DNA from 3 places in the Paenibacillus sp. FSL H8-0332 genome. Region 1 is predicted to be linked to each of the others. Evidence: a T-box and tRNA genes for the amino acid it is inferred to sense, from the RefSeq annotation. Region 1 holds a T-box; the other regions hold tRNA genes.
The links. A T-box is a leader RNA that pairs with one kind of tRNA and senses whether it is charged. The one in region 1 lies ahead of NST43_RS14970 (alanine--tRNA ligase), so its partner is inferred to be a tRNA-Ala.

Region 1 (9,985 bases):
TCAGCATCCAGGTAGAATGATTCTGCTCATCATAGCTGGTCACTGTAGTCACTCCATACCGGGCAGGATAACGTGTACGGAGAATGAGATCCTGGATGCTGTAGCTGTCCGGGATACCTGTTGCGGGCTTGTTGAAAGAAGTAATCACGCGTCCCTGTTCATCCAAAATTTGAAGATAGGCATCCGCCGTGCGAATAATGTCCTGCTGCCCGGGTGCCAGTTCAAGCTTGTTATCGGCATAATGCCCTCCGTTATATGCTTGCTCCAGCATGCTTACAGCCTGGTTATTCTCTCCATACAGCAGGGTGAAATTGATCCCTTTACGTTCCCGGATAAGCAGATATAACTGGTAGGGAAAGGGCTTTTGTCCTTGCCAATAGGATATGAGCTCTCCAGGTTTATAGTGATTCGGCACATCGGGAGGGGTATGAAAAGCATCCAGCACACGGCCTTGCTCATCGAGAATCTGAAGCCAGCCTTTGTTCTCCTCGATTCGCTTCAGCAGCCCGGGATCATACTTAACACTGCCGTCCGGCAATATCTCGGCTGTACTGATTAGCTGGTCGAGCCCGACAGTGGCAAAATCTTCAACAAGGCTGGCCTCATTCAGCTGCTGAATGACCCAGAAAGCTATACTTCCGCCGATGAGCAGGATCAGAATCACCGTACCCGCAAGCAGGCCAATGAACCGCGTCATCAATCTGCGACGTACACTCATCGCCCATGCCCCAGGTCGGACTGAATGAGCTTATAGCCCAATCCGCGAACGTTCACCAATAGTTCAGGGTTGGAGGGATCAGCCTCAATACGCTCACGAATCCGGTGAATATGAACCATGACGGTGTTGTCATCCCGAAGAGCCTCCGATCCCCAGACCCGCTCATACAATTCAGACTTGGTGAAGATACGATTGGGATGTTTGCAAAAGAATAGCAGCAACTGGTATACCAGCGCAGGGCAGTTCACGAGTTGACCTTCTACTCTGAGTTCACAGGCTGGCTCCATGACCTGAAAGCGTCCATAATCATAGATACCTTCCTGCGGCAGTTTTTCTGCTTCCGTCTGTCTGGGCAAATATCGTCTCAGCAGGGATTTGATCCGTGCGACTACTTCCAGCGGGTTAAAGGGTTTAACGACATAATCGTCTCCTCCAACCGCGAAGCCGGTCAGCTTGTCATAATCGGTTGTTTTCGCAGTCAGAAAGAGAATAGGGGCGTCTGTAATTTGACGCAGAAATGGGCAGATTTCCAGCCCGCTTCGGCCTGGGAGCATCACGTCCAGCACGATGCAGTGATAGGTTTTCTTTTTACATGCAGCAATCGCGTCTTCACCGGTAGTGACCGTATCAATATCCAGGAATTGTTCTTTGAGCAATACCGTTCGGAGCATATGCAGAATCGCCTGTTCATCATCAACAAGCAAAATTGAAACTTCATCCATGACGAAATAGAGCCTCCCAGCTTTTTATATAAGTATCATACCATTCTGAAACGCTGTGTTGCGTGCCGGCAACCTTAACGGATGCTTAATTTTGGCGATGTAGCACGCCTCAAAGTTATGATAGACGTAAGAGTAGGTTAGACGGTAGATAAGATTGATGTCGTACACTGGACTGGAAAGATATCGTTCTAACAAAGGAGTACAGGGAAATGACTAGAGTATATTCGAAAAGCTGGAAGCTGCTTGCCGCAGCACTTGGCATGTGTGTGATGTTATCTGCGTGCGGCACCTCGGAAGCATCTGAACCACAAGAACAATTACCGGTAGAACAGACAGCCAAGGAGGACGTAATGATTACACCTGACAATTTCATGGATACCTTAATGAAGGGATCGAAGGAAGACATCTACAAGCAGATGAGTCCGGAACTACAGGGAATCATATCGCTGGACGAATTCAAGACGTCTGTCGATAGCTTTATGGAAGGCGTTACTTCATGGAACAAGGTTACGGAAGTTAAGCTGAACCATCTGGTTGATCGTTCGTGGAAGGATCAGACGGGGACTAAGGGGCTTCAAGCCTCTTTTGCCGAAGATCACCAGATTGAGGGGCTGCTTATTCAGCCGCTTGAGACACATGAAGCAACGGACAAGGCATTGACCAAGACAGAATTCAAGTTTCCGTTGAAGGGCGAATGGTATGTGTTCTGGGGAGGAAACGATGTCTTGTCCAACTATCATTATGCTCATGAAACACAGCGTTACGCACTCGACATTATTCGCACTCAGGATGATGCAAGCTATCAAGGCAAAGGAACGGACAATGAGAACTATTATGCTTTTGGTGAGCCACTCTATGCAGCAGCAGAGGGAAGGGTAGTTGAAGTCAAAAATGACATCCCGGATAACACTCCGGGCGTGATGAACGCTGAAGAACCGGCAGGGAATGTTGTGGTCATTGATCATGGAAACGGGGAGCACAGCATTACAGCACATCTCAAGAAAGGCAGTGTAGCCGTCAAAAAAGGGGATAACGTCCAGCAGGGAGATCTCATCGGACATCTTGGTAATTCAGGGAACTCTAGTGAAGCACACTTGCATTTTCAAGTATCGGACGGGCCCGATCTATTCACTTCCCGTTCGATTCAGATCCGCTGGGCCGATCAGAGTCAGATCCTGACACGGGGGAATTCTTTTCAGGGACTGACCAATTGACGAAGCAAGCAGATTGTGCTAGCATTGCTTTAACTTAAAACGAAAAGGCTATGATGAGAAATAGTAACTATTAAGGATCTCACAGAGAGAAGATGGTTGGTGCGAATCTTCATTGATCTAATAGTGAAGCAGTCTCGGAGCTGTGGACCGAACAGAGGAATCTTAGTAGGCTTCAACGGAGTTCCACCGTTATTCAGGAAACAGTATCGGAGAAATCCCGTAATTGATAGAGCGCAGAGCAATCTGAAGTTAGGTGGTAACACGGACATAATCGTTCGCCCTAAGTTGACAAGAAACATGTCAGCTTAGGGCTTTTTTGTTTTATTTAGCATAAATAATATTTGATGGAGGGACCCAGCATGGTGAGAATGACACCAGATGATTTAAGGAGATCATATATTAATTTTATGAAAGGAATAGGGGCTAGCCAAGTACCTTCTTCTAGCTTGTTACCGGAAAATGATCCCTCGACGTTGTTTACAGGAAGCGGAATGCAGCCAATGGTTCCCTATTTATTGGGGGAAAAGCATCCGGCAGGCAATGAGATCGCTAATATTCAGAAGTGCTTGAGGACAGTGGATATCGATGAAGTAGGGGATACGTCGCATCTGACATTTTTTGAAATGATCGGCCGGTGGGAGTTCAAAGCCAATGAACATAACTATAAGCAAAAGCAAATCGATGCCATTTGGCATTGGCATATCATCGAATTAGGGATGGATCCGGGCAGGCTGTATATCAGTGCTTTCGCAGGAAGTGACGAATTAAATATACCGAAAGATGCGGAAGCGATTCAACTCTGGTCAGCAAAATTCAAATCCGTTGGGATAGACCCCATCATTGAAGATGATCCCTGGCAATATGGGGCATCTAGAGGCGGGAAAATATTCTTATACGATGAAAAAGAAAACTGGTGGAGCCGGGCCGGAAGTCCACTCCATATGCCTGTTGGTGAACCTGGTGGACCTGATAGTGAAATGTTTTATGATCTTGAACCGGGCGGTGATTCACTGGACCATCCTGCTTCTGAAAGCAACAGATTCCTGGAAATTGGGAACAACGTATTTATGTGTTACACAAAAGGAGAGACAGGATTCGTAAAAATGCAAAATCCCAATCTTGATTATGGAGGCGGATTAGAAAGGGTTGCAACAGCCCTTAATGGTGATAAGGATATCTTTAATACGGCTTTCTTCCTTAATCCCAAGAAAAAGTTGATGGAGCTAAGCGGTCAATCCTATACTGACGATTTAAAGTCGTTTAGAATCATACTGGATCATGTAAGAGCGGCTACTTTTCTCATTAATGACGGTGCAGCGCCAGCAAATAGTGATGCAGGGTATATAACAAGAAGGCTATTAAGAAGGGCGATTCGTGCAGGTAAAAAAATAGGGATACAAGGAAGCTTTGTGGGTCTGTTGTCTGAAGTTTATATTGATGAAGCAACCGCTTATGAAGATTTAATCGGCAATAAAGAGAAAGTTATCGAAATCGTAAATAAGGAAGAAAATCTTTTCTATAGAACGTTACAGCAAGGAGAAGTTGAAATCCAAAAACACCTTAAGAATAAGGGTAAAGTTACAGGTGCAGATGCCTTTTATTTTTACGAAACCTATGGGTTTCCCTTGGAGTTGACGGAAGAGTTTCTTTTAGAAAGTGGATATAGCATGGAGGACAAGGCGTCTTATATAGAGGCGGCAAAGAAACATACTGAAATGAGCAGAACTGCTTCTGCAGGTAAATTTAAAGGTGGATTAGCTGAACATTCAGCAGAAACAACCGCACTGCACACGGTATCTCATTTATTACTTGCTGGTTTAAGGGAAGTTCTAGGTGATCATGTTCACCAACAAGGAAGTAATATTACTTCCGAACGATTACGGTTTGACTTCAACCATGATGAAAAACTTACGCCCGAGCAAATAGCTAAGGTGGAGAAGTATGTCAATGATGCGATTTCATCAAAAGCAGTTACTTATATTTCAGAGCTGCCTAAACTTGAAGCGAAAGAAAGTAATGTGGAAGGGAACTTTTGGGATAAATATCCGGATATCGTAAAGGTGTATACCCTCCAAGATCACGAAGGAAAAGTATGGAGCCGGGAAGTATGTGGAGGACCTCATGTAGCAGATACCACAACCTTAGGAAGGTTCAGTATTCAAAAAGAACAATCTTCTGCTGCTGGAGTTAGAAGGATTAAGGGAGTCATTGTCGCTGGAGAATAACATAGTCCCCATAAATGCCCGCGCCCAGCGCGGGTTTTTCAGTTTTAAGGGACCCTTACTGGAAAATATGGAATTATCTTCATCTTTAACTTGATTAGCATTATTCTATCTGTTATATATGTAATATAACAGATAAAGAAGGAGGGTTATTCGTGTTCATAGAGCTTGATCTGCAATCGGAAACCCCCATTTACACTCAACTGGTTGACCAAATCGTTGAGGGGATCGCCTCTGGCAAGCTGAAGCCAGGCGATCCGCTTCCGTCGATCCGAAGCCTGGCGGAGGACCTCGGGATCAATCTCCATACCGTCAATAAAGCCTACAATTTGCTCAAGCAGGAAGGCTTACTTCAAGTGAACCGGAAGACGGGCGTTATTGTTCAGCCGGGCGGGATGCCCGGTGTGACAGAGGTGTTCGCGGAGAAGCTCCGGCGGCAGCTGCGGTCTCTTGCTGCTGCAGCTGCCGTACGAGGCATGGCGGAAGAGATATTCGCACAGGAGAGCAGATCGGTGTACCAGGATATAATCAGAATTCGCGGAGGGGAACAACATTGACACAAGAACCGATGATTATTATTTTCGGAAGTTATTTGATGATTACTCTGATGCTCAGCTTACAGGTCTATCGCGGATTAAGGACATTTCTGTTCGGCATTGTTCTGCCGGAGGATGTTCTGAATGACCCGTCCATCCGTGCCATTCGCCGGAATTACGCTTTGCTTATCAGTGGTTTTGCGGTCGTCATCGGGTGGGCTTGCTTGTTATGGCTTCGCGATCAACCGGCCTGGGGTCTCCTGATTTTGACGACATCCATCTTGCTTTTAATGATTGCTTCATCCTTCGCGGTTTGGCTCAGCCGGATGTCCGTGCAACGCTTGAAGGCTGCCAGAGGCTGGCAGGTTGTCGTGCAGACGAAGCGCGCAGCAAGTCTGATGGTCAGCCGGACGCATAGTCCGGTGCTACGCACTTGGTGGTATTCGGCAAATGCTGCCGTTATGGCGCTATGCATCTTCTTTGCTATTGCAAGGTGGGATACGATTCCGCAATTGTTGATTCTCGGAAATTTTCATTTCAACAAATCCGTGTGGACCGTGTTCATGCTGAACAGTGTGCAAGCGCTGAATATCACCGTGTTTGTCTGCTACAGTCTGCTGATCAGCCGTGCCAGAACTTCGCTTGATCCCCAGGACCGGGAAGGTTCGCTGCAAAAACAGCTGAAGCTAAAGAAAATCCATTCGCTTCTAGCTTGGGGAGCCTCGTTCCTAATGGTTGTATTCTATGGTGTGGCGCAAGCCATAGCGTTGTACGGCTGGAGCGGCAATCTGCTCGCCCTATCCGGCATGGCGCTCTGTACAACGCTCTTCGTGGCACTAATCTGCATCATATTTTACATACGGATCAAGGGTATTGATCAGCTAAAAGACGTTCCATCGCTGGAGGAAAGGCACTGGAAGTGGCTCGGCCTCATTTACATGAATCCTGAAGATCCGGCGTTGATGATACCAAACAATCATGGTTTCGGCTGGACGATCAATATGGCCAATCCGTGCAGTAAGATCATAGCCGCCGGGATCTTAGCCGTTCCGGTAATCGAAACTATACTTGTTTTTCCTTTATTCAATAAATGAAGAATTGAAGAATTATAGTGAAGGGGAGTTCAAATGATAAGAAATCGTTGGATAACTGTAGTTATGCTATTGTTGTGTCTGCTTCTGCTGTTAACCGCCTGTAACGACAACCCACCTGTGGAACTCACCCTGAAAGCTGCACAGGAGAAAGCAGCTCTCCTCACAAGTACTTACGACACGAACAGCGTGCAATACGCCCTTATCGATCATGGTCACATCACCGTATCCGGCCAATCCGGCAAGAATGATGAGCAGGGACAGAGGCCGCTCACGAAAGACACGATGTACGGGATCGGCTCAACCAGTAAAATGTTTACCACGGTTGCCGTTATGCAGCTGGTCGAGCAAGGTAAAATCGGTCTTGATACGCCGGTCGTCCAGTATATTCCCGAGTTTACGATGAAGGATGAACGTTACAAGCAGATTACGCCGCGTATGCTGCTGAATCATTCCTCCGGTTTAATGGGATCCTCGTTTACTAACGTCTTTTTATTCAATGATAAGGATACTTACGCCTACGACACACTGCTGAAACAACTGGCTGATGAGACCTTAAAGGCGGATCCGGGTGCTTATTCAGTGTACTGCAATGACGGATTTACACTAGCCCAGAATGTGGTCGAGCGCGTCAGCGGCATGGACTTCACCTCTTATATCCATCGATTTATCACGGAACCTCTAGGTATGGTTAATACGAAGACGCCGCTCGATTCTCTGGAGGAAGTGAAGATGGCGGGGCTCTATTATCCTACCTATACAGGACAACTTCCTAACGAGACGGTCAACGTGATCGGAACCGGAGGTATTTATTCCACAGCGGAGGATTTGGTTCGTTTCTCACAAGTTTTCACGGGGAAAAAGGAAGAGGTCTTGTCTGATAAATTGGCTACGGCCGCGGCACAAGACGAGTACAAGACGGCACTCTGGCCTGATGATGCGGACAACTCCATCGGATACGGTCTCGGCTGGGACAGCATCGATCTGTATCCCTTCGGGGAATACGGAATGAAGGCACTGACCAAAGGCGGGGACACGGTTCTCTATCACGCGTCGCTCGTTGTGCTTCCCGAACAGGAGATGGCGGCAGCTGTCGTCTCTTCCGGCGGAAGCAGTACGTACGACCAGCTTCTGGCCAGCGAAATCCTGCTTCAGGCGCTGAAGGAGAAAGGGACAATTGCCGAATTCAAGCCTGAGAAATCTTACGGCGTGCCGGTAAAGGCTGATATGCCGGAGTCCATGTTGCAGTATGCGGGAATCTACGGCGCGACTGGTACAACAATGAACATCAAAATATCCGCAGGCGGTGTCATGTCCGTCACATCGGAGCAGCCATCGGCTAATTCGAACCGGATCTTCAAATATTCGGCGGACGGCATGTTCCATAGTTCGGATGGAAAAGAGATGATCAGCTTTGTGACGGAGGAGAATGGACGCACTTACGGATGGATTCGCCAATACGCTTTGGTGCCGGGTCTTGGGCAGGTGGCTATATCCATGTACAACGCTGAGAAGCTCAAAACCCAATATCTTCCAGTGGAGACCCGGGAAGCATGGATGCTGCGCGACGGCAAGAAATATTATTTACTGAATGAGAAGTATACATCGCTCGTTTATTTGATGTTGCCGCCCACCCAATTGAACGTGTCAAAACAATTGCCGGGGTACGTGTTGGATAAACGAATAACCGGCCCGAATACGGCTGTCTCCGAATTGCAAATTCCGGGATCGAACGGACGGGATCTCACAGATCTTACGTTTTTTACACAAGACGGTGTTGAGTACTTGAATCATGGTGGATTCGTCTTAGTGAACGAGGACAACTTGAAGCCATTAAACTATGCTAAGAAGTCAACCGTTACGATTCCGCCCAGCGGATACGCCAGGTGGTATACGATAAGCGACAAAGATGAGGGTAAAATGGTTAAGGTGAGCATATCCTCGAACGGCTCCTTCGCCGTTTATGATGACAAGGGGACATGCCTCTACTTCAGTGTCACCGGAGGCAAGGATCAGACCACGCTGCCCGCGGGAGGATCGATTGTTTTCGCCGGGGATGCCGGCACAAAGTTTGAGATTTCCGTGCAATAACGTCGCTAATTGTACTAAACGTTCGTTTTATTTAGACGAGCTGCGTTTGGACAGTCCAGATAGAGGCGAGATGCAGCCGGGTTTGTGGTGGCAATTCGAACGTTATCTGAAACCGGAAGATCTCCTGTTCGGGGTTAGAATCCTGCCGCGTAAGATTAACGCCTTAAGTCGGAACACGGAAGCCTGTAAATATGTTTGCGGTTGAGGGCAGCTTTTTTTGAGTGCATTGTGATAGGATGAAATGGAATAAAGTGGTTATTCATGGCCATGTCAATCTTGCTTGGTCTTCGCTTACTTATGGCCATTTCTTTAATCTGGCTGGCACCTTATTCCTTCTATATCTCCATTGCTTCCATTCCGAGCATTTGGAACGTATTTTTCCTGCTCCTAGTGGTTCAAACCGTAGCTAACCTTTCATTTTTCAGACGCAAAAAAAACGAGGGCCTTCCCAGTTAGAGGAAGGTCCTCGTTTTTAGTTGGCTGCCTCAAACCCGTTAAACCCGGCAGTTATTTACAAGCATCTTGGCAACCAGTTTATCCATAGTTAAATAAGTTAAATAAAATCCACTGGAAACTATTATATGAAAGTTGTATATTAAATCCACATTCTTGAATTACTATATGATGTAATAAATAGTATTTATCTGCAAATCAATTAAATGGAGAGTACAAATTATGAATGAAAAGAGGGTATAAGATGAGCAACTTAAAAATTTTACTGATGCAACACCCGATCATTACTTCATGGCAATGGCAGGCGAATTCGTTCGCCGTATTAGGCAATTATCCGGAAACAGAACCTTGGATGATGAATCACTTTATTCAGCTTCAGCTCACCTCTAATCCAGACTGGAGCAGCTATGTGGATTTTTACCGGACGCCTACATTCGAATTCTGCCCCTGGCTGTTTCATCAGCATTTGAAGAGGGAAACGGTTCGTTATTTCAATGAGGATATTTGCTCCTTCTTCATAGACTGCATCAATCTGGACAATTACATTTACGCCGTATTCGATCATGCTTATTTTTTGCAGGGGCATGATCGGCTGCCGCATGATTTGTTTATCTATGGGTATGATCAGGAGCGTCAAGTGTTCCATGCGGCTGATTTTACGTTTACGGGGAAATATTCGTTCGCGGAGGTTTCGTTCGAGCAGCTCAAGAAGGCGTACTATGCGATTGAAGGGAACGAGGATTGGCTGTTCTCCGGTAAAGGCGGCGTATCGTTAATCAGCTTCAATGACTCACTGGGCTATGATTTTAATATATCGAATGTGGCGGCGCAGCTGGAGGGTTTTTTAACAGGGCATAACCACTTTGAGAAGAGCAGGGAAATGACTTACCGGACGAATCCTTGCGTATATGGACTGGAAATCTATTCGAAGCTAATCG
Region 2 (9,985 bases), 3.7 Mb from region 1:
AATACATGGCGTATTGTCGTTACAAATTCCGCGAACCCGGCTTTTTCGTTCCTCCTCTGAGAGCATAGAGAAGAACGCCAACTCTGTTTTGCCCAGCAGCTGCACACGTTCTTCCGGATAATATTCGAAATAACCGGCCATTTCCAGCCCGGGACGGTTCAAATCATCCACTGTGATCGGTCTCTTCAGACCTTCATGTCCGGATACAACCTCTAATTGAAAATGCTGCACTAATTCCGATACTTTTACCTTTTTAGCCATATATGTCCGTCCTTTCGTCACCCGCGGCTCATGCCGCTTCCCCGCATACCGGTTACATCTTTATCCATTCCAGCTACAGGTAATTCTCCTGCTATCTTAATGGATAACGCCAGTGATTGCAATCTTATACCCCGCCGTTATCGTCCCGTTTCATCATGCTCTTTACAAGAAAAAGCCGCCTATTCAGGCGGCTTTCTCAATATCAACCATGTTCACCCTGCAGAGATATTAGCCCAGCAGAATGTTAAGTTCGGATTCTTTATCGAAGATGTGGACCTTATTCATGTCAATTGCCAATCTAGGCTTGCTGCCTTCACGGGTAGTGGAACGTCCATCTACACGTGCAATTACAGTGTTATTGCCAAGACCGCTCAAGTAGAGGAGCATTTCATGACCAAGGTTTTCAGTAACATCAACCATCGAAGTGAAGATTGTGTTAGGGGAAGCTTCCAGGAACACTGGCTCTTCATGGATATCTTCTGGACGAACGCCCATGATTACATCTTTACCGATGAAGCCTTTGTTACGCAGGATTGTTGCTTTGCCGCCTGGAACTTCAACATCAAGGTTCTCTGCACGGAAGCGGACAGCGCCGCTCACTTCGGAAAGTGTACCATTGATAAAGTTCATTGTAGGGGAACCGATAAATCCGGCTACGAACAGGTTCGTAGGCTCATTGTACAGTTCTTCAGGGGAAGCAGCCTGCTGGATGATACCATCGTACATAACTACGATACGGTCACCCATTGTCATAGCTTCTGTCTGGTCATGCGTTACATAGATACAAGTGGTTTCAAGGCGTTTCACCAGCTTAGTGATTTCAGCACGCATCTGACCACGAAGTTTAGCATCCAAGTTGGAAAGAGGCTCATCCATCAAGAAGACTTGTGGATCACGGACAATTGCGCGGCCTAGAGCGACACGCTGACGTTGACCACCGGACAGTGCCTTAGGTTTGCGTTCCAGCAAATGCTCGATATCCAGGATTCTGGCTGCTTCGCGCACTTTCTTGTCGATTTCTTCTTTCTTCACTTTGCGCAGTTTCAGACCGAAAGCCATGTTCTGATATACACTCATGTGCGGGTACAAGGCGTAGGATTGGAATACCATCGCGATATCACGGTCTTTAGGAGCAACGTCATTCACTACACGGTCACCAATGTACATTTTGCCTTCAGAGATTTCTTCCAGACCAGCGATCATACGCAGGGTTGTGGATTTACCGCAACCGGAAGGTCCAACCAGTACGAGGAATTCCTTATCTTTAATATCAAGATTGATATCGATTACTGTTGCTTTATCGGAACCCGGGTATTTTTTGAAAATATGCTCTAAACGTACGCCTGCCATTGTATTTCCCCCTCGAGTCTATTATTGGAATAAAAAATCAAACGCTTTCTTGTACACTTATCTTACCCCAGACCTGGCCAGATGGCTATTTGCAAGGTTCACAAAAAACCTATTTTCTTTTCGTCACTTTATACAATAACATCGCCAACTTCACAATTGCGGCATCCCCAAAGCTGCGGACATCGGCACCGGTCTCCTGTTTGATTTTGTCCAGCCTGTAGAGCAGTGTGTTCCGGTGGATATACAGCTTCTTGGCGGTTTCACTGACATTGCAGTCCATTTCAAAAAAAGTCTCCAGCGTCAGCAGCATTTCCTTATCCGCCAGTACTGCCGTGTAATCGCCGATCTGGCCCAGCAGCTGTCTCCGCCGGTCATCAGGAATACTGTTAACCAGCCGCTCCATATGAAGCTCCCACGGCAGATGGATATAATCGCCTACCTGGAAGATCCGCCCCAGAATAATGGTCTCCCGCAGCAAGGCTACCGCTCCTGTCAACCCTTTGACCGGAACAATGGCCGGCGAGACCGCCAGATGAAAGACACCAACCCACTCGCTGGCAATCAGTTCATGCAGCCCCATAGAAGTCTGTGACAGCAGATCCTCCTCACTTTCTTCCTCATCCTCTTTATCATCTCCGCCTGTGAGGAGTTCCTTGCGGGCCAAAATTAGCCATTCCTTATCCAGCAAGGGAACTAGCAGCACATCATTCTCAAAATAACTACGCAGCAGCTTCATTAACGAACGATACGTCATTTGCGGATTATGAACATTCTCACTTACCAGCATGAAGGGAATCATATCCCCGAACAGCCGGCCCTTCAGCGAGATTTCATCCGGAATCTCTGCGTCGTCCTTCTCCTGCTCCAGTTGTGCGTTCAGCCAGCCGCTAAGCTGCCGCGCCTCCATCTCTCCTTCTTCTTTGAACCCGGTTGCCTTCAGTGCTACCGCGAAATTGCGTCCGGCATAATTCACCAGCTGCAGCTCCAGTGGCGACAGCCCCTCTGTCTCTACCCACACTGCTGTAACACGGCCATCATTCTCATATAGGGGAACCCATAGGTAACCCTCATGAAGGACTGGCGGTTCCTGATCCTTATCCGTAGCTATACCAAAAAGTGAAGCGGAATGCTGTCTCCCCAGCTGCTTGATTCCGGTTCTCTTTCCGGTGAGTTGCTCCAATTTTTGCCGCAGAACCTCACTATCCATCATCACCATTCTCCACCACTTTTGCTTTTTTCGCTTATTTTATCATATTTTGCTGCAAAATGCGGAAGTAGCACTTCCGAACATACTTTGACGCTCCCGCAAAGACAAAAAAGGCCACCACCCTAAGGTGATGACCGTTTACTTAAGATGAGCCATGAAGGATTCGAACCTTCGACACCCTGATTAAAAGTCAGGTGCTCTACCAACTGAGCTAATGGCTCATAAAAAGGGATGGAGGCTGATGGATTCGAACCACCGAACACGTACGTGAGCAGATTTACAGTCTGATGCGTTTGGCCACTTCGCTAAGCCTCCATAATGGTGGCGCGGGAGGGAATCGAACCCCCGACACAAGGATTTTCAGTCCTTTGCTCTACCGACTGAGCTACCGAGCCATGAAAAAGCCTGAAAACAAAAAAAATGGCGGAACCGACGGGATTCGAACCCGCGATCTCCTGCGTGACAGGCAGGCATGTTAGGCCAACTACACCACGGTTCCACAATTTGTTGTAAAAATGGTGCCGGCGAGAGGACTTGAACCCCCAACCTACTGATTACAAGTCAGTTGCTCTACCAGTTGAGCTACACCGGCACGGTGTAAGGTAACACAATTCAAACATAAAAATGGTGGAGGCTGAGGGGTTCGAACCCCCGACCCTCTGCTTGTAAGGCAGATGCTCTCCCAGCTGAGCTAAGCCTCCGGGTATGTATGGTAGCGGCAGAGGGGATCGAACCCCCGACCTCACGGGTATGAACCGTACGCTCTAGCCAGCTGAGCTACGCCGCCACACTACAAGTATTGGATTTATAATGGCGGAGAGAGAGGGATTCGAACCCTCGCACCGCTTACGCAGTCTAACCCCTTAGCAGAGGGTCCCCTTATAGCCACTTGGGTATCTCTCCAAATTAATGGTAGCCATGTAAATCCGCACAGGAATTTGATTCCTGAAAACTGAATCCGAAATGAATCTGCGTGTTAGAAATTTGGATAAGCCCTCGACCGATTAGTATTGGTCAGCTCCATGCATTGCTGCACTTCCACCTCCAACCTATCTACCTCGTCGTCTTCAAGGGGTCTTACATACTGGGAAATCTCATCTTGAGGGGGCTTCACGCTTAGATGCTTTCAGCGCTTATCCCGTCCGTACGTAGCTACTCAGCCATGCTCCTGGCGGAACAACTGATGCACCAGCGGTACGTCCATCCCGGTCCTCTCGTACTAAGGACAGCTCCTCTCAAATTTCCTGCGCCCACGACAGATAGGGACCGAACTGTCTCACGACGTTCTGAACCCAGCTCGCGTACCGCTTTAATGGGCGAACAGCCCAACCCTTGGGACCTACTTCAGCCCCAGGATGCGATGAGCCGACATCGAGGTGCCAAACCTCCCCGTCGATGTGGACTCTTGGGGGAGATAAGCCTGTTATCCCCAGGGTAGCTTTTATCCGTTGAGCGATGGCCCTTCCATGCGGTACCACCGGATCACTAAGTCCGACTTTCGTCCCTGCTCGACTTGTAGGTCTCGCAGTCAAGCTCCCTTATGCCTTTGCACTCTGCGAATGATTTCCAACCATTCTGAGGGAACCTTTGAACGCCTCCGTTACTCTTTAGGAGGCGACCGCCCCAGTCAAACTGCCCGCCTGACACGGTCCCCGTACCCGGTAAGGGCACTAGGTTAGAACCTAGATACGATCAGGGTGGTATCCCAACGGCGCCTCCGCAGAAGCTTGCGCTCCTGCCTCAACGGCTCCCACCTATCCTGTACAGATCGTACCCAAATTCAATATCAAGCTGCAGTAAAGCTCCATGGGGTCTTTCCGTCTTGTCGCGGGTAACCTGCATCTTCACAGGTATTAAAATTTCACCGGATCTCTCGTTGAGACAGCGCCCAAGTCGTTACGCCATTCGTGCGGGTCAGAATTTACCTGACAAGGAATTTCGCTACCTTAGGACCGTTATAGTTACGGCCGCCGTTTACTGGGGCTTCGGTTCACAGCTTCGGGTTACCCCTAACCACTCCCCTTAACCTTCCAGCACCGGGCAGGCGTCAGCCCGTATACTTCGCCTTACGGCTTCGCACAGACCTGTGTTTTTGCTAAACAGTCGCTTGGGCCTTTTCACTGCGGCCCCCTCGGGCTATTCACCCTACCGAGGCACCTCTTCTCCCGAAGTTACGAGGTCATTTTGCCGAGTTCCTTAACGAGAGTTCTTCCGCGCGCCTTAGAATTCTCTTCTCGCCTACCTGTGTCGGTTTGCGGTACGGGCACCTTCTCCTGGCTAGAGGCTTTTCTTGGCAGTGTGAGATCATGACCTTCGCTACTGTAATTTTCGCTCCCCATCACAGCCTGGCCTGAGTGGTGTGCGGATTTGCCTACACACCAGCCTCACTGCTTAGACGGACATATCCATCAGTCCGCGTCACTACCCTCCTGCGTCACCCCATCGCTCATAGCGGATTACGGTGGTACAGTAATTTCAAACTGTTGTCCTTCGACTACGCCTTTCGGCCTCGCCTTAGGTCCCGACTTACCCTGAGCGGACGAGCCTTCCTCAGGAAACCTTGGGCTTTCGGCGGATCAGATTCTCACTGATCTTTTCGTTACTCATACCGGCATTCTCACTTGTATGCTGTCCAGCGCTCCTTACGGTACACCTTCAACCTACATACAACGCTCCCCTACCCCAGATGCAAAGCATCTAGCCATAGCTTCGGTGGTGTGTTTAGCCCCGTTACATTTTCGGCGCAGAGTCACTCGACCAGTGAGCTATTACGCACTCTTTCAATGGTGGCTGCTTCTAAGCCAACATCCTGGTTGTCTGTGCAACTCCACATCCTTTCCCACTTAACACACACTTGGGGACCTTAGCTGATGGTCTGGGCTGTTTCCCTTTTGACAATGGATCTTAGCACTCACTGTCTGACTCCCGGCAAGAAGTACATGGCATTCGGAGTTTGACTGAGCTTGGTAACCCTTGCGGGCCCCGCACCCAATCAGTGCTCTACCTCCACGACTCCATTCACCGAGGCTAGCCCTAAAGCTATTTCGGGGAGAACCAGCTATCTCCGAGTTCGATTGGAATTTCTCCGCTACCCCCACCTCATCCCCGCATTTTTCAACATGCGTGGGTTCGGGCCTCCAGTGCGTGTTACCGCACCTTCACCCTGGACAGGGGTAGATCACACGGTTTCGGGTCTACGTCCACATACTCAATCGCCCTATTCAGACTCGCTTTCGCTGCGGCTCCGGCTTCTCACCTTAACCTTGCATGTTAAACGTAACTCGCCGGTTCATTCTACAAAAGGCACGCCATCATCCATAAAGAGGACTCTGACTTTTTGTAAGCACACGGTTTCAGGTTCTATTTCACTCCCCTTCCGGGGTGCTTTTCACCTTTCCCTCACGGTACTGTTTCACTATCGGTCGCCAGGTAGTATTTAGCCTTAGCAGATGGTCCTGCTGGATTCATACGGGGTTTCACGTGCCCCGCACTACTCGGGATCCGTCTCGGAGAGAACACAGTTTAGGCTACAGGGCTTTTACCTCTATCGCGGGCCTTTCCAGACCTCTTCGCCTACCATCTTCCTTTGTAACTCCATATGAGACGTCCCACAACCCCAAGAGGCAAGCCCCTTGGTTTAGGCTGTTCCGCGTTCGCTCGCCGCTACTGACGGAATCACTATTGTTTTCTCTTCCTCAGGGTACTTAGATGTTTCAGTTCCCCTGGTCTGCCTCTGCGTATCCTATGTATTCAGATACGAGTAACTGCGAATTACCACAGCTGGGTTTCCCCATTCGGACACCCCCGGATCAAAGCTTGCTTACAGCTCCCCGAGGCAGTTTCGTTGTTCGCCACGTCCTTCGTCGGCTCCTGGCGCCTAGGCATCCTCCGTGTGCTCTTAGTAGCTTAACCAATGCTCCGGCGTTTCGCTTGTTTGCACAATCGAAAACCTTCGCTTAGCATCACTAAAATATTGAAACTTGTTTACACAAGTTCAGCTTAAAGGAATGTTCTAAAACGCAAATTCATTTCGGTATCCAGTTTTCAAGGATCAAGTTGCTGTTATTGTGAAACAATCACGGCTGTGATGTTCGGAATAACAGACAATGTGCATATACTGTTATAAAGAATAATTGGTGGAGCCAAGCGGGATCGAACCGCTGACCTCCTGCTTGCAAGGCAGGCGCTCTCCCAGCTGAGCTATGGCCCCAAATAGGTATTCAATTCAAATTTGTTATATGGTGGGCCTTGGTGGACTCGAACCACCGACCTCACCCTTATCAGAGGTGCGCTCTAACCAACTGAGCTAAAAGCCCATATAACAAAACATACAGTAGTGAAGCAATCAATGAATTGATTGTTCGCTTGGCGGCGTCCTACTCTCCCAGGACCCTTCGGTCCAAGTACCATCGGCGCTGGAGGGCTTAACGGTCGTGTTCGGGATGGGTACGTGTGGAACCCCTCCGCTATCGCCACCAAACGCATACGAAAGAGACTTGCTCTTTCAAAACTGAACACGAGTGAGTGTTCGAACCCGAAGGTTCTATTGTGGAAGCTTTAGCTTCCGATTTGAATGTTTCCGTTGCAGGAAACGATTCTCCATAGAAAGGAGGTGATCCAGCCGCACCTTCCGATACGGCTACCTTGTTACGACTTCACCCCAATCATCTACCCCACCTTCGGCGGCTGGCTCCCTTGCGGGTTACCCCACCGACTTCGGGTGTTGTAAACTCTCGTGGTGTGACGGGCGGTGTGTACAAGACCCGGGAACGTATTCACCGCGGCATGCTGATCCGCGATTACTAGCAATTCCGACTTCATGCAGGCGAGTTGCAGCCTGCAATCCGAACTGAGACCGGCTTTGCTGGGATTGGCTCCACCTCGCGGCTTCGCTTCCCGTTGTACCGGCCATTGTAGTACGTGTGTAGCCCAGGTCATAAGGGGCATGATGATTTGACGTCATCCCCACCTTCCTCCGGTTTGTCACCGGCAGTCACTCTAGAGTGCCCAGCTTAACCTGCTGGCAACTAAAGTCAAGGGTTGCGCTCGTTGCGGGACTTAACCCAACATCTCACGACACGAGCTGACGACAACCATGCACCACCTGTCTCAACTTTCCCCGAAGGGCACCTGATGCATCTCTGCTTCGTTAGTTGGATGTCAAGACCTGGTAAGGTTCTTCGCGTTGCTTCGAATTAAACCACATACTCCACTGCTTGTGCGGGTCCCCGTCAATTCCTTTGAGTTTCAGTCTTGCGACCGTACTCCCCAGGCGGAGTGCTTACTGTGTTAACTTCGGCACCAAGGGTATCGAAACCCCTAACACCTAGCACTCATCGTTTACGGCGTGGACTACCAGGGTATCTAATCCTGTTTGCTCCCCACGCTTTCGCGCCTCAGCGTCAGTTACAGCCCAGAAAGTCGCCTTCGCCACTGGTGTTCCTCCACATATCTACGCATTTCACCGCTACACGTGGAATTCCACTTTCCTCTTCTGTACTCAAGTCACCCAGTTTCCAGTGCGACCTCAGGTTGAGCCCAAGGTTTAAACACCAGACTTAAATGACCGCCTGCGCGCGCTTTACGCCCAATAATTCCGGACAACGCTTGCCCCCTACGTATTACCGCGGCTGCTGGCACGTAGTTAGCCGGGGCTTTCTTCTCAGGTACCGTCACTCCGATAGCAGTTACTCTACCGGACGTTCTTCCCTGGCAACAGAGCTTTACGATCCGAAAACCTTCATCACTCACGCGGCATTGCTCCGTCAGGCTTGCGCCCATTGCGGAAGATTCCCTACTGCTGCCTCCCGTAGGAGTCTGGGCCGTGTCTCAGTCCCAGTGTGGCCGTTCACCCTCTCAGGTCGGCTACGCATCGTCGCCTTGGTGAGCCGTTACCTCACCAACTAGCTAATGCGCCGCAGGCCCATCCCCAAGTAGCAGATTGCTCCGCCTTTCATTCTCTCTTCAGGAGAGGAAAGAAATTATCCGGTATTAGCTACCGTTTCCGGTAGTTATCCCAGTCTTGAGGGCAGGTTGCCTACGTGTTACTCACCCGTCCGCCGCTAAGTTATTCAGGAGCAAGCTCCATCATAACTCCGCTCGACTTGCATGTATTAGGCATGCCGCCAGCGTTCGTCCTGAGCCAGGATCAAACTCTCCAAATTGGTATTTAGAAAGAGCGATTGCTCATTTTGAAACATCTGACGAGAATTTTCATTCTCATTTTGGATCTCACCGAAGCGATTTCCCACTCACTCGTTGTTCAGTTTTCAAAGATCAATGTCTCATCTTTAGTCGTTGATGTTTGTCTCAGCAGCGACCTTTATAATATATCACAGCACCCTCGTTTCAGTCAAGCGTTTTTTTATTTTCTTTTTTCGCTTTAGCTTCCAGCAAGTAATCCGAGGATCACCTGTCCAAAGGGCCGAGACTTAATGTATCATGAATCAGGAGTCTTCGTCAACCACTAAAACAAAGTTAATTTTAAACCCAGTAACATTACTACTCCCGGCAGCCCAAGAATGGTTACAGCACCTATGGTTGTTGGGTTAAGCGGTATGTGCAGATCCGTTAGAACCCCTGAGAAGTTAACAATATAAATGCCAAGCGCCGCCAATATAAGATGGGTTCCAAATACGCTCAGCCATGACCAGCCCAGCCTTTTCCTAAATACCGTTAGGATCAGCAGCGCCCCCGATATAATCAGTACACTCAAAGCAACAGTTCTTAGCATCGAATTCCCCCTCGCAAGTTATGTGTGCTCATACTTGTAACTGGCTCCGGTTAAGCCCGAGCCTCTTGGCATCCTTTAGATGTATCTGATATTTACGTTCAGCCGCCTCCAGAATATAGATCGCATAGTCAATCTGATCCTGGCCCCGTGCCTCATCAAACATCAAATACGCTCTCTCCCATTCAGATTGCGCTTTGCAAACCTCCTGGTACACCGTGCCCCATTCCTCTTCAGTCTCCGCTACCTTCTCCTTGTCGATATTCCCGCTCAGCCATTTGGTATTCCACCATCCCATTGCAATCCCTCCTAAGATATATGAATAACTGCAGATGCAACCGGTGATTCACACCCGTTAATCTCATACATATCGGAATAGGGACAAACTTAGAACTCGGAGACGGGGATTAGCATAACTTTTAGCAGAATAGCAACGA
Region 3 (9,985 bases), 2.8 Mb from region 1:
ACGCCATTCGTGCGGGTCAGAATTTACCTGACAAGGAATTTCGCTACCTTAGGACCGTTATAGTTACGGCCGCCGTTTACTGGGGCTTCGGTTCACAGCTTCGGGTTACCCCTAACCACTCCCCTTAACCTTCCAGCACCGGGCAGGCGTCAGCCCGTATACTTCGCCTTACGGCTTCGCACAGACCTGTGTTTTTGCTAAACAGTCGCTTGGGCCTTTTCACTGCGGCCCCCTCGGGCTATTCACCCTACCGAGGCACCTCTTCTCCCGAAGTTACGAGGTCATTTTGCCGAGTTCCTTAACGAGAGTTCTTCCGCGCGCCTTAGAATTCTCTTCTCGCCTACCTGTGTCGGTTTGCGGTACGGGCACCTTCTCCTGGCTAGAGGCTTTTCTTGGCAGTGTGAGATCATGACCTTCGCTACTGTAATTTTCGCTCCCCATCACAGCCTGGCCTTAGTAGTGTGCGGATTTGCCTACACACCAGCCTCACTGCTTAGACGGACATATCCATCAGTCCGCGTCACTACCCTCCTGCGTCACCCCATCGCTCATAGCGGATTACGGTGGTACAGTAATTTCAAACTGTTGTCCTTCGACTACGCCTTTCGGCCTCGCCTTAGGTCCCGACTTACCCTGAGCGGACGAGCCTTCCTCAGGAAACCTTGGGCTTTCGGCGGATCAGATTCTCACTGATCTTTTCGTTACTCATACCGGCATTCTCACTTGTATGCTGTCCAGCGCTCCTTACGGTACACCTTCAACCTACATACAACGCTCCCCTACCCCAGATGCAAAGCATCTAGCCATAGCTTCGGTGGTGTGTTTAGCCCCGTTACATTTTCGGCGCAGAGTCACTCGACCAGTGAGCTATTACGCACTCTTTCAATGGTGGCTGCTTCTAAGCCAACATCCTGGTTGTCTGTGCAACTCCACATCCTTTCCCACTTAACACACACTTGGGGACCTTAGCTGATGGTCTGGGCTGTTTCCCTTTTGACAATGGATCTTAGCACTCACTGTCTGACTCCCGGCAAGAAGTACATGGCATTCGGAGTTTGACTGAGCTTGGTAACCCTTGCGGGCCCCGCACCCAATCAGTGCTCTACCTCCACGACTCCATTCACCGAGGCTAGCCCTAAAGCTATTTCGGGGAGAACCAGCTATCTCCGAGTTCGATTGGAATTTCTCCGCTACCCCCACCTCATCCCCGCATTTTTCAACATGCGTGGGTTCGGGCCTCCAGTGCGTGTTACCGCACCTTCACCCTGGACAGGGGTAGATCACACGGTTTCGGGTCTACGTCCACATACTAAATCGCCCTATTCAGACTCGCTTTCGCTGCGGCTCCGGCTTCTCACCTTAACCTTGCATGTTAAACGTAACTCGCCGGTTCATTCTACAAAAGGCACGCCATCACCCATAGAAAGGGCTCTGACTTTTTGTAAGCACACGGTTTCAGGTTCTATTTCACTCCCCTTCCGGGGTGCTTTTCACCTTTCCCTCACGGTACTGTTTCACTATCGGTCGCCAGGTAGTATTTAGCCTTAGCAGATGGTCCTGCTGGATTCATACGGGGTTTCACGTGCCCCGCACTACTCGGGATCCGTCTCGGAGAGAACACAGTTTAGGCTACAGGGCTTTTACCTCTATCGCGGGCCTTTCCAGACCTCTTCGCCTACCATATTCCTTTGTAACTCCATGTGAGACGTCCCACAACCCCAAGAGGCAAGCCCCTTGGTTTAGGCTGTTCCGCGTTCGCTCGCCGCTACTGACGGAATCACTATTGTTTTCTCTTCCTCAGGGTACTTAGATGTTTCAGTTCCCCTGGTCTGCCTCTGCGTATCCTATGTATTCAGATACGAGTAACTGCGAATTACCACAGCTGGGTTTCCCCATTCGGACACCCCCGGATCAAAGCTTGCTTACAGCTCCCCGAGGCAGTTTCGTTGTTCGCCACGTCCTTCGTCGGCTCCTGGTGCCTAGGCATCCTCCGTGTGCTCTTAGTAGCTTAACCAACGCTCCGGTATTTCGCTTGTTCGCACAATCGAAAACCTTCGCTTAGTAGCAACTAATAACTATTTCAACTTGTTTACACAAGTTTCAGCTAAAAGATGTTCTAAAACGCAAATTCATTTCGGTATCCAGTTTTCAAGGATCAAGATGCTGTTATTGTGAAACAATCACGGCTGTGATGTTCGGAATAACAGACAATGTGCATATACTGTTGTAAAGAATAATTGGTGGAGCCAAGCGGGATCGAACCGCTGACCTCCTGCTTGCAAGGCAGGCGCTCTCCCAGCTGAGCTATGGCCCCAAAGTAAGTATTCAATTGAAGTGTTATATGGTGGGCCTTGGTGGACTCGAACCACCGACCTCACCCTTATCAGAGGTGCGCTCTAACCAACTGAGCTAAAAGCCCATATAACAAAACATACAGTAGTGAAGCAATCAATGAATTGATTGTTCGCTTGGCGGCGTCCTACTCTCCCAGGACCCTTCGGTCCAAGTACCATCGGCGCTGGAGGGCTTAACGGTCGTGTTCGGGATGGGTACGTGTGGAACCCCTCCGCTATCGCCACCAAACGCATACGAAAGAGACTTGCTCTTTCAAAACTGAACACGAGTGAGTGTTCGAACCCAAAGGTTCTATTGTGGAAGCTTTAGCTTCCGATTTGAATGTTTCCGTTGCAGGAAACGATTCTCCATAGAAAGGAGGTGATCCAGCCGCACCTTCCGATACGGCTACCTTGTTACGACTTCACCCCAATCATCTACCCCACCTTCGGCGGCTGGCTCCCTTGCGGGTTACCCCACCGACTTCGGGTGTTGTAAACTCTCGTGGTGTGACGGGCGGTGTGTACAAGACCCGGGAACGTATTCACCGCGGCATGCTGATCCGCGATTACTAGCAATTCCGACTTCATGCAGGCGAGTTGCAGCCTGCAATCCGAACTGAGACCGGCTTTGCTGGGATTGGCTCCACCTCGCGGCTTCGCTTCCCGTTGTACCGGCCATTGTAGTACGTGTGTAGCCCAGGTCATAAGGGGCATGATGATTTGACGTCATCCCCACCTTCCTCCGGTTTGTCACCGGCAGTCACTCTAGAGTGCCCAGCTCAACCTGCTGGCAACTAAAGTCAAGGGTTGCGCTCGTTGCGGGACTTAACCCAACATCTCACGACACGAGCTGACGACAACCATGCACCACCTGTCTCAACTTTCCCCGAAGGGCACCTGATGCATCTCTGCTTCGTTAGTTGGATGTCAAGACCTGGTAAGGTTCTTCGCGTTGCTTCGAATTAAACCACATACTCCACTGCTTGTGCGGGTCCCCGTCAATTCCTTTGAGTTTCAGTCTTGCGACCGTACTCCCCAGGCGGAGTGCTTACTGTGTTAACTTCGGCACCAAGGGTATCGAAACCCCTAACACCTAGCACTCATCGTTTACGGCGTGGACTACCAGGGTATCTAATCCTGTTTGCTCCCCACGCTTTCGCGCCTCAGCGTCAGTTACAGCCCAGAAAGTCGCCTTCGCCACTGGTGTTCCTCCACATATCTACGCATTTCACCGCTACACGTGGAATTCCACTTTCCTCTTCTGTACTCAAGTCACCCAGTTTCCAGTGCGACCTCAGGTTGAGCCCAAGGTTTAAACACCAGACTTAAATGACCGCCTGCGCGCGCTTTACGCCCAATAATTCCGGACAACGCTTGCCCCCTACGTATTACCGCGGCTGCTGGCACGTAGTTAGCCGGGGCTTTCTTCTCAGGTACCGTCACTCCGGCAGCAGTTACTCTACCGGACGTTCTTCCCTGGCAACAGAGCTTTACGATCCGAAAACCTTCATCACTCACGCGGCATTGCTCCGTCAGGCTTGCGCCCATTGCGGAAGATTCCCTACTGCTGCCTCCCGTAGGAGTCTGGGCCGTGTCTCAGTCCCAGTGTGGCCGTTCACCCTCTCAGGTCGGCTACGCATCGTCGCCTTGGTGAGCCGTTACCCCACCAACTAGCTAATGCGCCGCAGGCCCATCCCCAAGCAGCAGATTGCTCCGCCTTTCATTCTCTCTTCAGGAGAGGAAAGAAATTATCCGGTATTAGCTACCGTTTCCGGTAGTTATCCCAGTCTTGAGGGCAGGTTGCCTACGTGTTACTCACCCGTCCGCCGCTAAGTTAATCAGGAGCAAGCTCCATCATAACTCCGCTCGACTTGCATGTATTAGGCATGCCGCCAGCGTTCGTCCTGAGCCAGGATCAAACTCTCCAAATTGGTATTTAGAAAGAGCGATTGCTCATTTTGAAACATCTGACGAGAATTGTTACATTCTCTCATTTTGGATCTCGCCGAAGCGATTTCCCACTCACTCGTTGTTCAGTTTTCAAAGATCAATGTCTCATTTTAGCTCTTCACCGCATCTCAGCGGCGACCTTCATAATATATCATAGTGTTTCGTTGTTTGGCAAGCTTTTTTTTGAAAAAGTTATTTTTCATTATTTCTTGCCTGCGTCTTCTCTTTAAACATTCAAAAGGAGCGCGAGATATAATGTATCATGTCGGCTCCCTTTTCGTCAAGCTATTCGATTCATTTTATTTATTCCGGTTATCAGCCCCATCCAAACCTAGTGCTTGAACTGCGAAGAACGTCCACCCCACGCATACTTAGACAGCTCTTTCTGTGGAGCAAAACGCGCATACATACGGAAAACCGTTTTATATCGATTGGCAATCGCATGCCTAATGTTCTGATCTAAACGCTGGTCACTCATATCCAGTAGCATCTCATCCAGCTCTTTGCGCAAAACATAGTCCAGTTCCTTACATTCCTTCTCATTGAATAACATTCCCAACATAAGCCTGGCCTCCTTCATGAAATTCATAGTTATCCAAAATCATCAAACGCTATTTCATCTCACTCAAAAAAGCCATTTGATGTGGGAAGCTCTTATTGAAGTGCTTACACTAAATTAACCGGAGTACTGAATCTATAACCATAATACAGATTCAAATGTTTCGGCTTTACTGTTATGCACAATTCCCCGGGATTTTATGATAAAAGCCAAAATGTAATTGTGCTCTCGATGATTGCTGCAACTAATAACAGAATCACGATCCAGACAGAGGCGGTGAAGGTCTGCCGCATAAAGGCCTGCCAATTCACCGTCTCTGCCCTGCTCCGCTTCATTACTCCCAAAAGTGCAGACAGCACCTTGCTGCCGAACTTCAGCCCAAAGGCGCAGGCAATAATGATGGCCGGAATCTCAATAATGCCATGCGGCAGCAGTCCTTTTACAATCAGCGTGAACAGATCCTGTCCCTGTATTGCGGACAAATGAATCAGATAACCGATAACCGCACCGTTGATTAACAGGAAGAACGCGGGTAAGAGGCCGAATAAGGCACCCAGATAAATGATGACTACGCTTTTGATACTATTGTTCAGAAAAATGAATACGAAAAAGCTCCACTGCGGATTGGACGACTCTCTAAGGTTCCCGCTAATCTTACTGATCCCCTTCAATTGCTCATTCAGCAGCTGCTGCAGACTTCCTGTGCCGATCCATCCCAAGATTCCCCCTGCTATGAACAGTACTGTAGCCAATAGAAGTGCTGTGTGAATTGTCCTTAAATCCTTGATAAATGTATTAAAAGATAACATGCGTACCTCCTGATTTGGACTCAGCCTAATTGCAATTCGTATCGATTGATTCATATCTGAGGTCATAAGCGCCCTGTACGAGCATACATTTAGAACAAACAAGCATTTCGCATGGGAGAGGAGCGCTGACTTTATGAATTCTTTTTATGTATTTAGCGGCAAAAAGATCAAACGGTTCCTGTACATCTTTGCCGCTGCGCTTCTTACCGCCGGCGTTGTCTATGTGGAGAGGGGCAATATCACTGTATTCTCTGAAGCTGCCCCTTCTGCCATTTACAGTGTTCCGACGGAAAAGAAGCAGATTGCCTTAACCTTCGACATTAGCTGGGGAGAGAAAAGGCCCGAGCCGATTCTGAAGGTGCTGGAAGACAAAAAGGTGGATAAAGCGACATTCTTCCTGTCCTCACCTTGGAGCAAAACCCATCCTGAGATTGTTACAAGCATCAAAGACGCCGGGTTCGAAATCGGCAGCCACGGCCACAAGCATGTGAACTACAGTACGCTAAGCAATGATGAAATACGCACACAGATCAGTACGGCCCATACAGTATTGACGGAGTTAACCGGTTCTCAGCCCAACCTGATCAGAATGCCTAACGGTGATTTTGACAAAAGAGTCCTGCAGGTGGCTACCGATCTAGGCTACAAAGTCATTCAATGGGACACGGACTCACTGGACTGGAAGAACATAGGTGTGGATAACATCGTTAACCGTGTAACCAGCAAAGCCCATCCCGGAGATATTGTGCTGCTGCATGCCAGCGACTCCTGCAAACAAACGCATGAAGCCCTGCCTCAGATCATTGATAAGCTGCGCAGCCAGGGGTATGAGTTCGTAACCGTCTCTGAGCTGATCAGCCAAAGCAGTGCAAGCGGCAAGGAAGTCCGCGATTCCGCATGGCTGGATGATGGCCTGGAAGATGCTGCAGGATTGTAGCTCGTTTAGCCCTGCATAACATTTAGCATTAGTGGCGCGGAGAGATCAGCTGAGAGATATCCGGCGTCGGCGTATTCAGCTTCGGGTAGCTCAGGTCAAGCCCCTCCAGGGTTTTGACCACAATCTTGAGCGCCAGATAGTTGCGGTACCAGCGGTGATTTGCAGGAATCCAGTACCACGGGGCCTTATCTATGCTGCTCTCCCGGAAAACATCCTCATACGCTTTTTGATAATCGTCCCAGTATTCGCGTTCCTGCAGATCACTGGCATCGAATTTCCAGTGCTTCGCCGGATCGTCAAGCCGCTCCTTAATCTTCTCCAGCTGCTTCTCCTTGGAGATATGCAGAAAGAGCTTAATGACCGTCGTTCCCTCTTCCGCCAGCATTTCCTCGAACTGGCGGATGTAGCGGAACCGGCGCTTGGCATCTTCTTTACTGAGACTGTCATGCACGCGGGGCACCAGCACATCCTCATAATGCGAACGGTTGAATGCGGCGATATAGCCTTTGGGCGGGGTCTTCATATGGACTCTCCACAGGAAATCGTGTGCTTCCTCCTCCAGTGAGGGCTTCTTGAAGCTGGTTACGATGAACCCCTGCGGATTAATGCCGGAGAATATATGTTTGACGGTTCCGTCCTTTCCGCTTGAATCCATTCCTTGCAGGATGACCAGCAGCGAGTGCTTTTTTTGTGCAAAAAGGATATCCTGCAGCTTGACCAGCCGTTCCTTCAACTTCTCCATTTTGGCTTCGGCTTCTTCTTTGGATTTGAAGTCTCCCCGTTCATCTGGATCGAGGTCCTTCAGGCGTGTTTCACTTGTGTCTTTTATCATATAGCGCTTGATGTTCATATATTCCCTCCTCCACTCTGTTCTTTAAGATTAACCTCTTCATCTTCATTCTAACCGCTCTCTACAGGCAATGCCAAAACCCCGCTCCCTGGTTGTATACAGAGGGGCGGGGTTTTGGCGCGATTGCTATTGTTAGTGTGGGGCCGGCTTCAGTACACGGTGCAGCATCAGAATCTGGAACGCATTACAGGCGACAAGCGGTACAAGAATAAAGATGGTGGCGCTGTCCACCCCGATCCGCAGGACGCCGATAATCTCCACTATAGTAATAGCTGTCATGAAGAAAAAAGTCGGGACCCAGGCCGAAGCGTTCGTACTGCGCATTTTGAACCAGGACACAATAAGTGCGGTTAACAGAATAGCCAGGCCCAGCGTCAAATCCGATCGGACGCTGCGGTCTCCGCTGACAAAGGTGCGCAGGAACATTAGCTCAAGCAGAGCTAGCACAGCCAGCACCAATTGTATGTAACGCCAAGCCTTACGCGGGAACACCCCGATGCCCGTATAGTTGAGAATCAGATAAGCAAAAAATCCGAGCTGGGCGTATACGCTTACAAGCGCTCCGTACCCAAGAAGAATCAGGGCGTAGAGGAAAAAGTCGGCGGTGCTTTTAAATTGAATTCCGCCATTCACTATCTGCAGAGCAAGACCGGCAATCACGGCTCCGCCTGCACCGATCAAAAGCGTGGTCCAGAACAAATAAAACCATTTTCTTAAGCTCAGCGCCTTCACCTCCCCGTGTCAGATTTATTTTACCAAGGTTACCGTCAAAAAACCATTACACTTCAACATAAATGTACCTGCGGGCGGCATACTACAATCATTGATTCTAATAAAGGAGGGCAGCGCCAATGAAATGGAGGGCTCTATGGTCTGGAGGCTTGGCACTCGGCTTGGCGATCACGTTAACCGCCTGCGGAGGCGAACAGAGCAGTTCTTCTTCCGGTGGACAGGGCGGATATAAGGAAATGAAGACGATGGTTGTAGATATATTGAAGAGCGACGAAGGTAAAAAGGCAGTAGAGGAAGCCCTGTCTACCCCCAGCTCAGATGAGGGTGGCGGCGGCAGTGGCGGAGTAAGCATGAAAATGATGCCTATGCAGACGACAGAGCAGGTCCGGATCGCCGTTAAGGATACCCTCACAGCACCCGAGTATCAGAAGGAAATCGAAAAAATCATGACCGACCCGCAATTTGCCGGGGATTTTGCCAAAGCGATTAATAAAGAGAGCAAGGAATTACATCTTCAATTGATCAAGGACCCGACTTATCAGAAGTCTGTTGGAGAAATCATGAAATCGCCCGAAATGATGAAAATGTTCCTCGATCTTACCAAGACTCCGGATTACCGCAAGCAGTCCATGACCATTATGCAGGAGGCTATGCAAAATCCGCTGTTCCGTATGGAAGTCCTTACTCTGCTCAAAAGTGTAGTTCAGGATGAGCTGCAGCCCAAGGTTGAGAAAAAGGATGCAGGGAAAGGCGAAGGCGGCGGGGAGGAAAAAGAAGGCGGTGGAGAAAAGCAGGAAGGCGGCGACGATTCCGGTTCAGGATCTGGTTCGTAATTCAAATAAGGCCTTGCCCCAGGAATGGGGCAGGCCTTATTTTTACATGCGCATCGCGGAATGTTACTTATTGCTCGTATTTGGCAATCAGCTTGTCTGCAATGTCTGCGAACAATATTCCGGTAGCCGTGTCCGCCTTATAGACCGACGGTGAGAAGTCCGGCTCGGAGATATGGTTATCCGGTGCACCCAGCGGCACCTGGGCCAGCAGCTCTGTATGCAGCGTTTCAGCCAGACGGGCTCCACCGCCGCGTCCGAAGATATAATCCTTTTTGCCGCAGGAGGAGCACTCATAATAAGCCATGTTCTCGATGACCCCAAGGATTTCATGCTCGGTCTGCAGAGCCATAGAGCCCGCTCTCGCCGCCACAAAGGCAGCCGTAGCATGAGGGGTAGTGACAATGATCTCCTTGCTGTGCGGCAGCATCTGGTGGACATCAAGGGCCACATCGCCCGTACCTGGAGGCAGATCCAGCAGCAGATAATCAAGCTCGCCCCAACCCACATCGGCGAAGAACTGGCGCAGCATTTTGCCCAGCATCGGCCCTCTCCAGATCACCGGACTATTCTCACGGATAAAGAAGCCCATGGACATGACCTTCACTCCAAAACGTTCTACCGGAATAATAGTTCCTTCATCAACGACCGGTCCCTCTTCAATCCCCATCATATCCGGGATACTGAAGCCGTAAATATCTGCATCAATCAGGCCGACTCTCTTGCCCTTGCGGGCCAGTGCCACCGCCAGATTCACGGTTACTGTTGATTTCCCGACCCCGCCCTTGCCGCTGGCAATTGCGATGAAGTTCACCCCTGAGTTCTCATTAATCAGCTCATGCCCCTCAAGGCCCGCTGCGTGCCCTTTGAGCTTCTCCCCTTGATCTGAATCCGGCTCGTCTCCCCCGCCCTCTCCGCGAAGAATAGCCCGTTCATAATCGGTAGCATCACGCAGACGAATATGAATCTGCTCTGCCCCACC

Region 2: it encodes a tRNA-Ala, which carries the amino acid that the T-box ahead of NST43_RS14970 (alanine--tRNA ligase) is inferred to sense. The anticodon was not compared.
Region 3: it encodes a tRNA-Ala, which carries the amino acid that the T-box ahead of NST43_RS14970 (alanine--tRNA ligase) is inferred to sense. The anticodon was not compared.

What each region holds. Positions count from the first base shown of each region.
Region 1 covers NZ_CP150145.1:3,488,439-3,498,423, forward strand. Annotated here, with positions in the region: gene NST43_RS14955 (HAMP domain-containing sensor histidine kinase) at 1-718, opposite strand, end outside; gene NST43_RS14960 (response regulator transcription factor) at 715-1,440, opposite strand; gene NST43_RS14965 (M23 family metallopeptidase) at 1,650-2,654, shown strand; T-box leader at 2,696-2,940, shown strand; gene NST43_RS14970 (alanine--tRNA ligase) at 3,014-4,879, shown strand; gene NST43_RS14975 (GntR family transcriptional regulator) at 5,032-5,433, shown strand; gene NST43_RS14980 (DUF5808 domain-containing protein) at 5,430-6,506, shown strand; gene NST43_RS14985 (serine hydrolase domain-containing protein) at 6,540-8,594, shown strand; gene NST43_RS14990 (hypothetical protein) at 9,292-9,985, shown strand, end outside.
Region 2 covers NZ_CP150145.1:7,304,839-7,314,823, reverse strand. Annotated here, with positions in the region: partial or broken gene hprK (HPr(Ser) kinase/phosphatase) at 1-261, opposite strand, end outside; gene ugpC (sn-glycerol-3-phosphate ABC transporter ATP-binding protein UgpC) at 490-1,611, opposite strand; gene NST43_RS32085 (helix-turn-helix domain-containing protein) at 1,721-2,791, opposite strand; tRNA gene NST43_RS32080 (tRNA-Lys) at 2,967-3,039, opposite strand; tRNA gene NST43_RS32075 (tRNA-Tyr) at 3,051-3,133, opposite strand; tRNA gene NST43_RS32070 (tRNA-Phe) at 3,138-3,213, opposite strand; tRNA gene NST43_RS32065 (tRNA-Asp) at 3,240-3,317, opposite strand; tRNA gene NST43_RS32060 (tRNA-Thr) at 3,335-3,410, opposite strand; tRNA gene NST43_RS32055 (tRNA-Val) at 3,444-3,519, opposite strand; tRNA gene NST43_RS32050 (tRNA-Met) at 3,529-3,605, opposite strand; tRNA gene NST43_RS32045 (tRNA-Ser) at 3,630-3,721, opposite strand; rRNA gene NST43_RS32040 (23S ribosomal RNA) at 3,803-6,730, opposite strand; tRNA gene NST43_RS32035 (tRNA-Ala) at 6,953-7,028, opposite strand; tRNA gene NST43_RS32030 (tRNA-Ile) at 7,058-7,134, opposite strand; rRNA gene rrf (5S ribosomal RNA) at 7,182-7,298, opposite strand; rRNA gene NST43_RS32020 (16S ribosomal RNA) at 7,424-8,982, opposite strand; gene NST43_RS32015 (pro-sigmaK processing inhibitor BofA family protein) at 9,285-9,551, opposite strand; gene NST43_RS32010 (hypothetical protein) at 9,580-9,846, opposite strand.
Region 3 covers NZ_CP150145.1:6,322,327-6,332,311, forward strand. Annotated here, with positions in the region: rRNA gene NST43_RS27415 (23S ribosomal RNA) at 1-2,014, opposite strand, end outside; tRNA gene NST43_RS27420 (tRNA-Ala) at 2,239-2,314, opposite strand; tRNA gene NST43_RS27425 (tRNA-Ile) at 2,343-2,419, opposite strand; rRNA gene rrf (5S ribosomal RNA) at 2,467-2,583, opposite strand; rRNA gene NST43_RS27435 (16S ribosomal RNA) at 2,709-4,267, opposite strand; gene NST43_RS27440 (hypothetical protein) at 4,618-4,848, opposite strand; gene NST43_RS27445 (stage II sporulation protein M) at 5,043-5,708, opposite strand; gene pdaB (polysaccharide deacetylase family sporulation protein PdaB) at 5,788-6,591, shown strand; gene NST43_RS27455 (PPK2 family polyphosphate kinase) at 6,620-7,441, opposite strand; gene NST43_RS27460 (KinB-signaling pathway activation protein) at 7,574-8,164, opposite strand; gene gerD (spore germination lipoprotein GerD) at 8,293-9,006, shown strand; gene NST43_RS27470 (Mrp/NBP35 family ATP-binding protein) at 9,074-9,985, opposite strand, start outside.